One region of the Pseudomonas sp. F007 genome, then DNA from elsewhere that is predicted to be linked to it. Evidence: predicted binding sites of a transcription regulator. Region 1 holds the regulator's gene; the other holds the start of a gene.

Region 1 (7,611 bases):
CCGGGACTTGCCCGAAGCTTCACGTTCTTCCGGCGACTCGATGCCGTGGTCGACCGCGTTGCGCACCAAGTGCACCAGCGGGTCGGCCAGGGCTTCGACCAGGTTCTTGTCGAGGTCGGTGTCTTCGCCGACCAACTCCAGGTTGATCTCTTTCTTGAGCTGACGCGCGAGGTCGCGAACCAGTCGAGGGAAACGCCCGAAGACCTTCTTGATCGGCTGCATCCGGGTTTTCATCACCGCGGTCTGCAGGTCGGCGGTAACCACGTCGAGGTTCGACACCGCCTTGGACATGGCCTCGTCGCCGCTGTTGAGCCCCAGGCGCACCAGGCGGTTACGTACCAGCACCAGCTCGCCGACCATGTTCATGATTTCGTCGAGGCGCGCGGTGTCGACCCGCACGGTGGTCTCGGCCTCGCTCGCCGGTTTTTCCGCTGGCGCCGGCGCCGCAGCCCGGGCCGGTGCCGGCTTCGGCGCCGGCGCCTTGGCTTCGCTGACGGCCGCGACCGGCTTGGCCACAGGTGCCGCCACCGGAGCGCTGGCCACCGAGGACTCGGCAGTGCCGACCTCGGGCGAGAACTTGCCCTTGCCGTGCAATTCGTCGAGCAGGGATTCGAACTCGTGATCGGAAATCAGATCGCTACCGACGGCCGACGCTTGCGCTTGCACTGGCGCCGGCACCGAAGCAATCGCCGACTCCAGCGCGTCAACTGCAAACTGGCCCTTGCCGTGCAACTGGTCGAGCAGGGCTTCAAATTCGTCGTCGGTAATTTCGTTGCTTTCAACCGCCGCAGCCGCGGGTGCCGGTTCTGCAGGCTGCGCCGCCGAGACCAGGGAATCGACGGCGAACTGACCCTTGCCGTGCAGTTGATCGAGCAGCGACTCGAACTCGGCGTCGGTGATTTCATCGCTGCCGCTGGCCGCTTCCACGACCGGCGCAGGGGCTGCTTCGGCCTGCTCCTTGACCGCGTTCAGCGAGTCGAGCAGCAGTTCGAATTCATTGTCGGTGATGTCACCCGAATCGCTGGCCGGCACCGGCTCAGCCGCGACCGGCGCCACTTGATCCGCCGACTGCGGTTCCGCCAGGCGCGCCAGGGCGGCCAGCAGCTCAGGGGTGGCAGCGGTGATCGGCGCGCGCTCACGCACTTCGCCGAACATGCCGTTGACCGCATCCAGTGCTTCCAGGACCACGTCCATCAGCTCCGAGTCGACGCGTCGCTCACCCTTGCGCAGGATGTCGAACACGTTCTCGGCGATGTGGCAGCACTCCACCAGTTCGTTGAGCTGGAGGAAGCCGGCGCCTCCTTTTACAGTGTGGAAACCGCGAAAAATGGCATTGAGCAAATCCGCGTCATCCGGTCGGCTTTCCAGCTCGACCAGTTGCTCGGACAGTTGCTCGAGAATTTCGCCGGCCTCAACCAGAAAATCCTGAAGGATTTCTTCATCGGCGCCGAAGCTCATGAATGGGTGCTCCTAAAAAAGGTCTGAACCTAGAAACCCAGGCTCGAAAGCAAATCGTCGACATCGTCCTGACCGGACATCACGTCTTCACGTTTATCGGCATGAATCTGCGGACCTTCACCCTGCGCCGTATGTTTTTGCGGATTTTTTTCGGCAAGGATCGCTGCGCGGTCATGTTCGATGCCGGCGAAGCGGTCGACCTGGCTGGCCATCAGCACCAACTTGAGCAGATTGCTCTCCACTTCGGTGACCAGTTGGGTCACGCGCTTTATCACCTGACCGGTCAGGTCCTGGTAATCCTGGGCCAGCAGAATGTCGTTGAGGTTGCTTGAAACCATCTGGGTCTCGGTCGCGCTGCGGGTCAGGAAACCGTCGACCCGGCGAGCCAGCTCGCGGAACTCTTCGGCGCCGATTTCCCGGCGCATGAAACGTCCCCAGTCGGCGCTCAGGGCCTGGGCGTCGGTGCTCAGGCCATTGACCAGCGGCGTGGCGTTTTCCACCAGGTCCATGGTGCGGTTCGCTGCGGCTTCGGTCAGCTTGACCACATAGCCCAGGCGCTCGGTGGCGTCGGTGATCTGCGAGACCTCCTCGGCTTGCGGCATGTGCGGATCGATCTGGAAATTGACGATCGCGCTGTGCAGCTCACGGGTGAGCTTGCCGACTTCCTGGTACAGGCCGCGGTCACGGGTCTGGTTGAGCTCATGGATCAATTGCACCGCGTCGCCGAACTTGCCTTTCTCAAGGCTTTCGACCAGTTCGACCGCGTGTTTTTTCAGGGTCGACTCGAAATCGCCCTGTGATGTTTCCTGTAGTTCCATAGCTCCCCCGTGGCGCCAATCATCAACCGATGCGTTCGAAGATTTTCTCGATCTTCTCTTTCAACGCCTGCGCCGTGAACGGCTTGACCACATAGCCGTTTACCCCGGCCTGGGCGGCTTCGATGATCTGCTCGCGCTTGGCTTCGGCAGTCACCATCAGCACCGGCAAGTGCTTGAGTTTTTCGTCGGCGCGCACGTGGCGCAGCAGGTCGATGCCGGTCATGCCAGGCATGTTCCAGTCCGTGACCAGAAAGTCGATGCTGCCGCTGTTGAGCAGAGGAATGGCGGTATTGCCGTCGTCTGCCTCGACCGTGTTGGTGAAACCGAGGTCACGCAACAGGTTCTTGATGATCCGCCGCATCGTTGAGAAGTCATCAACGATGAGGATTTTCATGTTCTTGTCCAATTCGACCTCCAAGCAGTCTTAAACGCGCCCAGCACCTGGGCACGCCATTCAATCAATCAGGCAGAGCACTCGACCACGGTATGGAGCACAACGGATGAGCAGCGGACCGGCTTGTCGCCGCCCCACTGTCGTACGCAGTGTCCCCACACTGCTGTCAGCGCGCTCGCCACTCTCCCAAACGCCCCCGCAAACGGGCCGCGCACTGGCTGTGTAACTGGCTGACCCGCGACTCGCTGACCCCCAGTACCTCGCCGATTTCCTTGAGGTTCAGCTCTTCGTCGTAGTACAGCGCCAACACCAGTCGCTCACGCTCCGGCAAATTGGCAATCGCGTCCGCCAACGCTGCCTGGAAGCGCTCGTCTTCCAGGTCGCGCGACGGCTCTTGATGAGCACTCGCGCCATCCTCATGCAGCCCTTCATGCTCGCCGTCCTGCAACAGGTCGTCGAAGCTGAACAGGCGACTGCCCAAGGTGTCATTCAAAATCCCGTAGTAATCATCGAGACTCAATTGGAGTTCGGCCGCAACCTCGTGATCTTTAGCGTCACGTCCGGTTTTAGCTTCAATTGTGCGAATCGCATCACTGACCATACGGGTATTGCGGTGGACCGAGCGTGGCGCCCAGTCCCCTTTGCGGACTTCGTCGAGCATCGCGCCCCGAATACGAATCCCGGCATAGGTCTCGAAACTGGCGCCCTTGCTGGCGTCGTACTTGGTCGACACTTCCAGCAGGCCAATCATCCCCGCCTGGATCAGGTCCTCGACCTGAACGCTGGCCGGCAAACGCGCCAGCAGGTGGTAGGCAATACGTTTTACCAGTGGCGCGTAACGCTCGATCAGCTCGTACTGCGCGTCACGCGCCGACTGCTTGTACAGGTTGTAACCGCTCGCGGTCATAGCACCGGACCCGCGGTTTGTTGCACCAGACGCTCGACAAAAAACTCCAGATGCCCGCGCGGATTGGCAGGCAATGGCCAGGTATCGACTTTCTGCGCGATGGCCCGGAAAGCCAGGGCGCACTTGGAACGCGGGAACGCTTCGTACACCGCGCGCTGCTTCTGTACGGCCTTGCGCACGCTTTCGTCGTACGGCACCGCACCGACGTATTGTAGGGCGACATCCAGGAAGCGATCCGTGACCTTGGTCAACTTGGCGAACAGGTTGCGTCCCTCCTGCGGGCTCTGCGCCATGTTGGCCAGCACGCGGAAACGATTCATCCCGTAGTCACGGTTGAGCAGCTTGATCAGGGCGTAGGCATCGGTGATCGAGGTCGGTTCGTCGCAGACCACCAGCAGCACTTCCTGAGCCGCGCGGACGAAGCTGACCACCGATTCGCCGATGCCAGCAGCGGTGTCGATCACCAGCACGTCGAGGTTGTCACCGATGTCGCTGAAGGCCTGGATCAGGCCCGCGTGCTGCGCCGGGCTCAGGTGCACCATGCTCTGGGTGCCGGAAGCGGCCGGCACGATGCGAATCCCGCCAGGCCCCTGCAGCAACACGTCGCGCAGTTCGCAGCGGCCCTCGATCACGTCGGCCAGGGTGCGCTTGGGCGTCAGCCCCAGCAGGACGTCGACGTTCGCCAGACCCAGGTCGGCGTCCAGCAGCATGACGCGCCGCCCGAGCTCTGCCAGAGCCAGGGACAAGTTCACTGAAACGTTAGTCTTACCGACGCCACCCTTGCCGCCGGTCACCGCGATCACCTGTACGGGATGCATGCTGCCCATGTGCTTTCTATACCTTGTCTTGCTTAGACGCGGGCTACATGACTGGCTGCGCGTTCGCGGGCGAACAATGCATGGCAGGCCATCGATGTAGATACAAATCTAGTCATTAATACCTCAGCCAACCCGTTGGGCAGGACTGTGGTAGAGGTCAGCGAACATATCAGCCATGGCTTCTTCGCTGGGTTCTTCCTGCATTTGTACACTGACCGCACGGCTCACCAATTGGTGCCGGCGCGGCAAGTGCAGATCGTCCGGGATCCGCGGTCCATCGGTCAGATAGGCGACCGGCAATTCATGACTGATTGCCAGGCTCAACACTTCGCCCAGGTTGGCCGTCTCGTCCAGTTTAGTCAGGATGCAGCCAGCCAGCCCGCAGCGCTTGTAACTGTGATAGGCGGCGGTCAACACCTGCTTCTGGCTCGTGGTGGCCAGGACCAGATAATTCTTCGATTTGATCCCGCGCCCGGCAAGGCTTTCCAGCTGCATGCGCAGCGCCGGGTCGCTGGCCTGCAGGCCGGCGGTGTCGATCAGCACCACGCGCTTGCGCAGCACCGGCTCTAGGGCCTGGGCCAGCGATTGACCGGGATCCAGGTGGGTCACCGAGACGTTGAGAATCCGTCCCAGGGTCTTGAGTTGTTCCTGGGCGCCGATGCGGTAGCTGTCCATGCTCACCAGGGCAATGTTCTGCGAGCCGTACTTGAGCACGTAGCGCGCCGCCAGCTTGGCCAGGGTGGTGGTCTTGCCCATGCCGGCCGGGCCGACCATGGCAATCACCCCGCCCTCTTCCAGCGGCTCGACCTCAGGGGTCTGGATCATCCGCGCCAGGTGCGCCAGCAGCATGCGCCAGGCCTGGCGGGGGTCTTCAATACTGGTCGTCAGCTCCAGCAGGTCGCGCGACAGCGGGCCGGACAAGCCTATGCGCTGCAGGCGACGCCAGAGGTTGGCCTGCTGCGGATGGCGGCCTTGCAGCTGGTTCCAGGCCAGCGAACCGAGTTGCACTTCCAGCAGTTCGCGCAAGCCATTGAGCTCCGAGCGCATGGCGTCGTAGGCCCGTGGATCGATGCTCGCCGCCGGGGCGGGGGCTGGTGCCGGGCGTGGTGGCTCGGACAGCGTCGGCTCGATCAGCGGCTCGGCAGCAGTCAGCGGCAAGCCGGCGAACAGTTGGCGACTGGCATGCGGGCCGGCTTCGCCTTCGCCACGCAGGCTCAGTTCGGCCTGGGCGGTGACGATCCGCGACTGGGTCTTGCGCAGCTCATCTTCGAGCTCGACGTTCGGCACCCGCGGCGCCAGCGCCGAGAGTTTGTAATCGAGGGCAGCCATCAGCTCGACACCGCCGGCGATCCGGCGGTTACCGATGATCGCGGCATCGGCGCCCAGCTCATCACGAACCAGTTTCATGGCCTGACGCATATCGGCGGCGAAAAAACGCTTAACTTGCATAAACCACTACCTCAGCCGTTGGGCCCTACTGTCGCAACGATGGTCACCTGCTTGTTGTCGGGTATCTCCTGATACGCCAACACGTGCAACCCCGGGACTGCGAGACGCCCGAAGCGCGAGAGCATCGCGCGTACGGGACTGGCTACCAACAGAATCACCGGGTGACCTTGCATTTCCTGACGCTGCGCGGCGTCGATCAACGAACGCTGCAGCTTCTCGGCCATGCTCGGCTCCAGCAAGACGCTCTCATCGGCGCCTTGCCCTGCCTTCTGAATACTGTTGAGCAATATTTGTTCCAACCTTGGCTCCAAGGTGATCACAGGCAGCTCGGACTCAGTGCCTACAATGCTTTGCACGATAGCGCGAGACAGGCCAACGCGCACGGCGGCGACCAAAGCGGCGGTATCTTGACTCTTGGCGGCATTGTTCGCGATGGCCTCGGCAATGCTGCGGATGTCGCGCACCGGCACCTGCTCCGCCAGCAACGCCTGCAACACCTTGAGCAGTTGCGACAGCGAGAGCACACCCGGCACCAGCTCTTCCGCCAGCTTCGGCGAGCTTTTCGCCAGCAATTGCATGAGTTGCTGGACTTCTTCGTGGCCGATCAGTTCGCTGGAGTGCTTGTACAGAATCTGGTTCAAGTGCGTCGCTACCACGGTACTGGCATCGACCACGGTGTAGCCCAGCGACTGCGCCTGGGAACGCTGGCTGACCTCGATCCACACCGCCTCCAGGCCAAAGGCCGGATCCTTGGCGGTAATGCCATTGAGGGTACCGAACACCTGCCCGGGGTTGATCGCCAGCTCGCGGTCCGGGTAGATCTCCGCTTCGGCGAGGATCACCCCCATCAGGGTCAGGCGATAGGCACTGGGCGCCAGGTCGAGGTTGTCGCGGATGTGCACGGTGGGCATCAGGAAACCCAGATCCTGGGAGAGCTTCTTGCGCACCCCCTTGATCCGCGCCAGCAATTGCCCACCCTGGTTGCGATCCACCAGCGGGATCAGGCGGTAGCCGACTTCCAGGCCGATCATGTCGATCGGCGTGACGTCGTCCCAGCCCAGCTCCTTGGTCTCCATGGCCCGCGCCGGCGATGGCAGCAGCTCCTGCTGACGCTTGGCCTCTTCCAGGGCCTGGACCTTGACGCCGTTCTGCTTCTTCCAGAACAGGTAGGCACCGCCGGCAGCAATGGCGGCCATGCTGAGGAACGCAAAATGCGGCATGCCCGGGACGATACCCATGATCGCCATCAACGCCGCCGACACCGCCAGCGCCTTGGGCGAGGCAAACATCTGCCGGTTGATCTGCTTGCCCATGTCCTCGGAGCCCGAAGCACGGGTCACCATGATCGCCGCAGCAGTGGACAACAGCAGTGATGGCAATTGCGCCACCAAACCGTCACCGATGGTCAGCAGCGCATAGACCTTGCCGGCGTCGCCGAAGGTCATGCCGTGCTGGAAGATCCCCACCGCCATGCCGCCGATCAGGTTGATGAACAGAATCAGCAGGCCGGCGATGGCGTCACCGCGCACGAACTTGCTGGCACCGTCCATCGAACCGTAGAACTCGGCTTCCTGGGCGACTTCCGAACGCCGGGCCTTGGCCTGGTTCTGGTCGATCAGGCCGGCGTTGAGGTCGGCGTCGATCGCCATCTGTTTGCCGGGCATCGCATCGAGGGTGAACCGCGCGCTGACCTCGGAAATCCGCCCGGCGCCTTTGGTCACCACCACGAAGTTGATGATCATCAGGATCGCAAAGACCACGATACCG
Region 2 (7,611 bases), on a different contig from region 1:
CGTCCGAGCCGTGGCACACCGAGCAGTTGGAAGCAAACAGGCGTCCGCCCATTTTCAGGGCCTGCGGGTCCTTGGCCACTTCTTCCACGGGCATCGCTGCAAATTTGGCGAAGATCGGCCCGAACTTGGCGTCGGCCTTGGCCATTTCCTTGTCCCATTCCTTGGTCTGGGTCCAGCCGTCCTGGTAGCCCGGCAGGATGCCTTTCCAGTTACCCAGGCCCGGGTAGAGGATCAGGTAGCCGACGGCGAACACCAGGGTGCCGGCAAACAGCAGGAACCACCATTGCGGCAGGGGGTTGTCGTATTCCTCGATGCCATCGAAGGCGTGGCCCATGGTCTGGTCGACGCTGCCCTTGGTCTCGCCCTTGCGGGTGCCGACCAGCAGCCAGGTCAGGCCGATCAGGCTGCCGATGGTCAGTACGCAGATCCACGTACTCCAGAAGGTGGTCATGGCCGGGTGCTCCTTGTGCCAGTTTCTTGGGTGCTGTCGGGTTGCGGCTCGTCGGCAAACGGCAGCAGGCGCGCTTCGGCGAATTCCGGGGTGCGCTTGCTGTTGAACACCCACAGCGTCAGGCCGATGAAGGCCACGAACACCACGAGCGTGCCCAGGCCGCGGATCATTCCAGTGCTCAGATCAATCACCATGGCTCACCTCTTGCTCTTGATCGCAGTGCCGAGCACTTGCAGGTAGGCGACTAGCGCGTCCATTTCCGATTTGCCCTTGAGCGATTCGGTGGCGCCGGCAATGTCTTCGTCGGTGTACGGCACGCCGAGGGTGCGCATGGCCTTGATCTTGGCTTCGGTGTGACTGCTGTCGAGCTGATTGGCCACCAGCCACGGGTAGGCGGGCATCTTCGACTCCGGCACGACGTTGCGCGGGTTGTACAGGTGCGCGCGGTGCCAGTCATCGGAGTAACGGGCGCCGACGCGGGCCAGGTCCGGACCGGTACGCTTGGAGCCCCACAGGAACGGGTGATCCCAGACGCTTTCACCGGCCACCGAGTAGTGGCCGTAGCGCTCGGTCTCGGCGCGGAACGGCCGGATCATCTGCGAGTGGCAGCCAACGCAGCCTTCGCGGATGTAGATGTCGCGGCCTTCGAGTTGCAGCGCGGTGTAGGGCTTCATGCCTTCGACCGGCTTGTTGGTGACGTCCTGGAAGAACAGCGGGACGATCTGGGTCAGACCGCCGATGCTCACCGCAAATACCATCAGCAGCAGGAGCAGGCCGACGTTTTTTTCAATCGTTTCGTGTTTCATGGCGGACTCCTCAGGCCATCTGCGCCGCGGCGGCGACTTCGGCAGGTTGGGCTTCACGCACGGTGCGCCAGGTGTTGTAGGCCATCAGCAACATGCCGCTGAAGAAGATCGCACCGCCGACCAGGCGCACGACGAAGCCTGGGTGGCTGGCCACCAGGGTTTCGACGAAGGAGTAGGTCAGGGTTCCGTCTTCGTTGACCGCACGCCACATCAGGCCCTGGGCGATGCCGTTGACCCACATCGAGGCGATGTAGAGCACGGTGCCGATGGTCGCCAGCCAGAAATGCGCGTTGATCAGGCCGATGCTGTGCATCTGCTGGCGGCCGAAGATTTTCGGGATCATGTGGTACAGCGCGCCGATGGAGATCATCGCCACCCAGCCGAGCGCACCGGCGTGTACGTGGCCGATGGTCCAGTCGGTGTAGTGGGAGAGGGCGTTGACGGTCTTGATCGCCATCATCGGACCTTCGAAGGTCGACATGCCGTAGAACGCCAGGGATACCACGAGGAAACGCAGGATCGGGTCGCTGCGCAGCTTATGCCAGGCGCCCGAGAGGGTCATCATGCCGTTGATCATGCCGCCCCAGCTTGGCGCCAGGAGGATCAGCGACATCACCATGCCCAGCGACTGCGCCCAATCCGGCAGCGCGGTGTAGTGCAGGTGGTGCGGGCCGGCCCAGATGTACAGGGTGATCAGCGCCCAGAAGTGCACGATCGACAGGCGATACGAGTACACCGGACGTTCGGCCTGTTTCGGCACGAAGTAGTACATCATCCCCAGGAAGCCTGCGGTGAGGAAAAAGCCTACCGCGTTATGCCCGTACCACCACTGCACCATGGCGTCGGTCGCACCGGCATACACCGAGTAGGACTTGGTCAGGCTGACCGGCAGTTCCATGTTGTTGACGATGTGCAGGATGGCAACGGTGATGATGAAGGCGCCGAAGAACCAGTTGCCGACGTAGATGTGCTTGGTCTTGCGCTTCATCAGCGTGCCGAAGAACACGATGGCGTAGGCGACCCAGACGATGGTGATCAGGATGTCGATCGGCCATTCCAGCTCGGCGTATTCCTTGGAACTGGTGTAGCCCAGTGGCAGGGTGATGGCCGCCAGCAGAATCACCAACTGCCAGCCCCAGAACGTGAACGCGGCGATTTTCGGCGCGAACAGCTGGGTCTGGCAGGTACGTTGCACCGAGTAGAACGAGGCGGCAAACAGCGCGCAGCCACCAAAGGCGAAGATCACCGCGTTGGTGTGCAGCGGGCGCAGGCGACCGAAGCTGGTCCACGGCAGGTTGAAGTTCAGTTCGGGCCAGACCAATTGCGCCGCGAGAAAAACCCCGAGGCCCATGCCGACGATGCCCCATACCACCGTCATAATGGCGAATTGGCGGACCACCTTGTAGTTATAGGCGGTACTTGTAGAAGTGTTCATGGTTCCCCATCCACGGTTCAGCCGAAGCGAGCGACTGCAAGGCAGCGACTCTCCCTTCGCCTGGAGTTATAGGCAGATTAAAAGCGAGGCAAGCATGGACAATGAGCACAACGCCAGTATTGACGGGGATCAATGGGCGCAGTGTGTGCAGGACAATGGCTGGCTGTGGAACGCGGCGGCTGGCAAGGCTTCGCCGACACTGATCCTCGCCCATGGCGCTGGCGCCCCGATGGACAGCGACTGGATGAGCGACATGGCTGCACGCCTTGCTGCACAAGGCGTGAACGTAGTGCGCTTCGAGTTTCCCTACATGGCGCAGCGGCGTCTGGACGGTGGTAAGCGCCCGCCAAACCCGGCGCCGAAACTCCTGGAATGCTGGCGAGAGGTGTACGCCCAAGTGCGACGCCATGTCACTGGGCCTTTGGCGATTGGCGGCAAGTCCATGGGCGGGCGCATGGCCAGTTTGCTCGCCGATGAGGTGGCGGCGGATGCGTTGGTGTGCCTGGGTTATCCGTTCTATGCGGTGGGCAAGCCGGAGAAGCCGCGGGTCGAGCATCTGGAGGGGCTGAAAACCCGGACTTTGATCGTGCAGGGAGAACGGGATGCGTTGGGTAATCGCGAGGCGGTCGAGCGTTACGCACTATCACCGAGTATTGAAGTGCTGTGGCTGGTGGCAGGCGATCATGACCTGAAGCCGTTGAAGGCTTCAGGCTTTACCCATGAGCAGCATCTGGCGACGGCGGCGGGGCGGGTGGCGGCGTTTCTTCAGTGAGATTCTTGCCAGCAGGTCTGGCCTCTTCGCGGGCAAGCCCGGTCACCACCTTGTAGGAGCGGGCTTGCCCGCGAAGAGGCCTGTGAGAGCAGCACACCTTTCAGCCCGACAATAAAAAACCCGGAAGCTCTCGCCATCCGGGTTTTTTGATATTGCCAGGGCGATCAGCGGTTAAACCGCTCCACCAACGAATACTGGGTATTCGCGGTCTTGGTCAGCTCTTCACTCAACAGCGCCGAGTTCTGTGCCTGCTCCGAGGTCTGGTCGGCCAGTTCGGAGATGTTGCTGATGTTGCGGCTGATTTCCTCGGCCACCGCGCTTTGCTCTTCGGTGGCGGCGGCGATCTGGGTGGTCATGTCGGTGATATTGGCCACCGCCTCGCTGATCCCCACCAGCGCCTGATCGGCTTCCAGCACCCGCGCCACACCTTCTTCGGCCTGACGATGCCCGGCTTCCATGGTCTGCACGGCGGTGCTGGCGGTTTGCTGGAGCTTGGCGATCAGGCTGTGGATCTGCCCGGTGGATTCGCTGGTGCGTTGCGCCAATTGCCGCACTTCGTCGGCCACCACGGCAAAGCCGCGGCCCATCTCGCCAGCACGGGCGGCTTCGATGGCGGCATTGAGGGCGAGCAGGTTGGTCTGGTCGGCAATGCCCTTGATCACATCGACTACGCCGCCGATTTCGTCGCTGTCCTTGGCCAGTTGGGTGACGGTCAGGCCGGTTTCGCCGACCACCACTGACAGGCGCTGGATGGCTTCACGGGTTTCCCCGGCAATATCGCGGCCACGCCCGGTCAGGCGATTGGCTTCCTGGGTGGCGTCAGCGGTGCGCTGCACGTGGCTGGCGACTTCCTGGGTGGTGGCGGCCATCTGGTTGACCGCCGTGGCCACCTGTTCGGTCTCGACGCGCTGACGCTCCAGGCCGCTGGAGCTGTCGTGGGCCAGTTGATCGGACTGACGAGCTTGGCCGGTCAGGTGCTCGGCGGTGTCCTGCAGGCGGGTCAGGCAGGTTTTCAGGCGTGCTTCCTGACTGAGGATCGACATTTCCAGACGCGCCTGGGCGCCGCGGCTATCGGTGTACATCTGCGCGATCAGCGGGTCGGAGGTGGTTTGCTCGGCCAGGCGCAGCAAGCGCTTGAGGCCGCGCTGCTGCCAGCTCAAACCGAGCAGGCCCAGCGGCACCGAGAGGCCGGCAGCCAGGGCAAAGCCCCATTGCGAATTAAGGGTGGCGCCGATCATGAAACTTAATTGGCTGACCAGGATGAACGGCAGCCAATCCTGCAGCACCGGCAACCACTTGTCGCGCTGGGGAACGGCGGACTTACCCTGGTTGATGCGCTGGTACAGGGTTTCGGCGCGGCGGATCTGTTCGGCGGTCGGCTTGACCCGCACCGACTCGTAGCCGACCACCTGGTTGCCGTCGAACACCGGCGTCACATAGGCGTTGACCCAATAGTGGTCACCGTTCTTGCAGCGATTCTTGACAATGCCCATCCATGGCAGGCCTTGTTTCAGTGTGCCCCACATGTGCGCGAACACCGCCGATGGCACGTCGGGGTGACGGACCAGGTTGTGCGGCGCACGGATCAGTTCTTCCCGGGAAAAACCACTGATCTCGACGAATGCATCGTTGCAGTAGTTGATCACGCCCTTGGCATCGGTGGTGGAGATCAACCGTTGCTGAGCCGGGAAGGTCCGTTCGCGCTGTGTAATGGGCTGGTTGTTACGCATGGCTGTTTCAATCCGCAAGGCTTTGACAGGGTTTCGGCCAGCCTGGCGAAATGTTGAAATTATTTTTCAACAATGGGCCATGCGTCGCAAAATGACTGGTGCGTCATGACTCGAATCATACCCGGACCCTGTAGGAGCGAGCCTGCTCGCGAAAAACCTGAGACCGCCGCGGCGTGTCAGGTTTTGAGCGTTATCGTTGACGTTTTTCGCGAGCAAGCTCGCTCCTACAGAGGAGGGTGGGCGGCGTGGCCCTATCCCGCAATCAACTGCCGCAACACATAATGCAAAATCCCCCCCGCCTTGAAGTACTCCACTTCGTTCAAGGTATCGATCCGGCACAGCACCTCGATCCTCTCGCTGCTGCCATCCTCCCGGGTAATGATCAGCGGCAGGTTCATCCGCGGTGTCAGTTCGACGCCACTGAGACCCTGGATGCTCAAGGTTTCCTTGCCGGTCAGCTTCAGGCTCTTGCGGTTCTGATCGAGCTTGAACTGCAGCGGCAGGACGCCCATGCCCACCAGGTTGGAGCGGTGGATCCGCTCGAAGCTCTCGGCGATCACCGCCTTGATCCCCAGCAGGTTGGTGCCCTTGGCGGCCCAGTCGCGGCTGGAGCCGGTGCCGTATTCCTGGCCGGCGATCACCACCAGTGGCGTGCCGCTGGCTTGATAGCGCATCGCTGCGTCGTAGATCGCCAGTTTTTCGCCACTGGGGATGTACAGGGTGTTGCCACCTTCTTCGCCGCCCAGCATTTCGTTGCGGATACGGATGTTGGCAAAGGTGCCGCGCATCATCACTTCATGGTTGCCGCGCCGTGAGCCGTAGGAGTTGAAATCCCGTGGTTCCACGCCTTGCTCACGCAGGTAGCGCCCGGCCGGGCTGTCGGTCTTGATGTTGCCGGCGGGGGAGATGTGGTCGGTGGTCACCGAATCGCCGAGCAGGGCCAATATGCGCGCGTCCTTGACGTCCTCGATCGCCGGCGGTGGGCTGCCAATGCCGTCGAAAAATGGCGGGTGTTGGATGTAGGTGGATGAATCCTGCCAGACGTAGGTCGCCGCTTGTGGCACTTCAATCGCTTGCCATTGCGCATCGCCGGCGAACACCTCGGCGTATTCCTTGTGAAACATCGCGGTGTCGACCTGGCTGACCGCCGCGGCGATTTCCTGGCTGGTGGGCCAGATATCCCGCAGGTACACCGGATTGCCGTTCTGGTCGTTGCCCAGTGGTTCGCTGGCGATGTCGATCCGCACCGTGCCGGCCAGGGCATAGGCCACTACCAAGGGTGGCGAGGCCAGCCAGTTGGTTTTCACCAGCGGGTGGACCCGGCCTTCGAAGTTGCGGTTGCCCGACAGCACCGAGGCGACGGTCAGGTCGGAGCCCTGGATGGCTTTCTCGATCGGCTCCGGCAGCGGCCCGGAGTTGCCGATGCAGGTGGTACAGCCGTAACCCACCAAGGCGAAGCCGAGCTGATCGAGATAAGGCGTCAGGCCCGCGGCCTTGTAATAGTCGGTGACCACCTTGGAGCCGGGGGCCAAGGAACTCTTGACCCAGGGTTTGCGGGTCAGGCCCTTTTCCACGGCCTTTTTCGCCAGCAGTCCGGCGGCCATCATCACGCTCGGGTTGGAGGTGTTGGTGCAGGAGGTAATGGCGGCAATCACCACCGCGCCGTTTTTCAGGCGATAGGTGTGGCCTTCATATTGATAATCCGCCTCGCCGACCAGATCGGCATTGCCCACCGCGACACCGCCGCCGCCCTCACTTTCCAGGCGACCCTCTTCCTTGCTGGTGGGTTTGACCGCCAGGCCGAGGAAGTCGCTGAAGGCCTGGGCGACGTTGGGCAGCGATACCCGGTCCTGCGGGCGTTTCGGCCCGGCAAGACTGGCTTCGACGCTGCTCATGTCCAGCGCCAGGCTGTCGCTGAACTGCGGTTCCTGGCCGGGCAGGCGCCACAGGCCCTGGGCCTTGCTGTAGGCCTCGACCAGCTTGACCACGGCATCGGGCCGCCCGGACAGGCGCAGGTAGTCCAGAGTGACGTCATCCACCGGGAAGAAACCGCAGGTGGCGCCGTACTCCGGCGCCATGTTGGCCAGGGTCGCACGGTCGGCTAATGGCAGCTCTGCCAGGCCATCGCCATAGAACTCGACGAATTTGCCCACCACGCCTTTCTTGCGCAGCATCTGCGTCACCGTCAGAACGAGGTCGGTGGCGGTGATGCCTTCCTTGAGCTTGCCGCTGAGCTTGAAGCCGATCACTTCCGGAATCAGCATCGACACCGGTTGCCCGAGCATCGCCGCTTCCGCTTCGATCCCGCCAACGCCCCAGCCGAGCACGCCGAGGCCGTTGATCATGGTGGTGTGGGAGTCGGTGCCCACCAGGGTGTCGGGAAAGGCGTAGGTGCGGCCGTCTTCTTCCTTGGTCCA

The links. The regulator FliA, encoded in region 1, starts transcription of late flagellar genes. The targets are predictions, from matches to a motif close to CTAAAGTTTNNNNNNNNNNNGCCGNTAA.
Region 2: the regulator FliA is predicted to act here: its motif matches at 5,225-5,252, upstream of ACZYR5_RS22835 (methyl-accepting chemotaxis protein).

Annotation. Positions count from the first base shown of each region.
Region 1 is NZ_JBVATA010000007.1:203,793-211,403, reverse strand. Features, by position in the region: gene ACZYR5_RS18815 (chemotaxis protein CheA) at 1-1,458, opposite strand, end outside; gene ACZYR5_RS18810 (protein phosphatase CheZ) at 1,488-2,276, opposite strand; gene ACZYR5_RS18805 (chemotaxis response regulator CheY) at 2,299-2,670, opposite strand; gene fliA (RNA polymerase sigma factor FliA) at 2,837-3,577, opposite strand; gene fleN (flagellar synthesis regulator FleN) at 3,574-4,404, opposite strand; gene flhF (flagellar biosynthesis GTPase FlhF) at 4,519-5,844, opposite strand; gene flhA (flagellar biosynthesis protein FlhA) at 5,856-7,611, opposite strand, start outside.
Region 2 is NZ_JBVATA010000009.1:131,639-139,249, forward strand. Features, by position in the region: gene ccoP (cytochrome-c oxidase, cbb3-type subunit III) at 1-451, opposite strand, end outside; gene ACZYR5_RS22815 (cbb3-type cytochrome oxidase subunit 3) at 448-645, opposite strand; gene ccoO (cytochrome-c oxidase, cbb3-type subunit II) at 649-1,257, opposite strand; gene ccoN (cytochrome-c oxidase, cbb3-type subunit I) at 1,268-2,692, opposite strand; gene ACZYR5_RS22830 (alpha/beta family hydrolase) at 2,787-3,464, shown strand; gene ACZYR5_RS22835 (methyl-accepting chemotaxis protein) at 3,629-5,194, opposite strand; gene acnA (aconitate hydratase AcnA) at 5,446-7,611, opposite strand, start outside.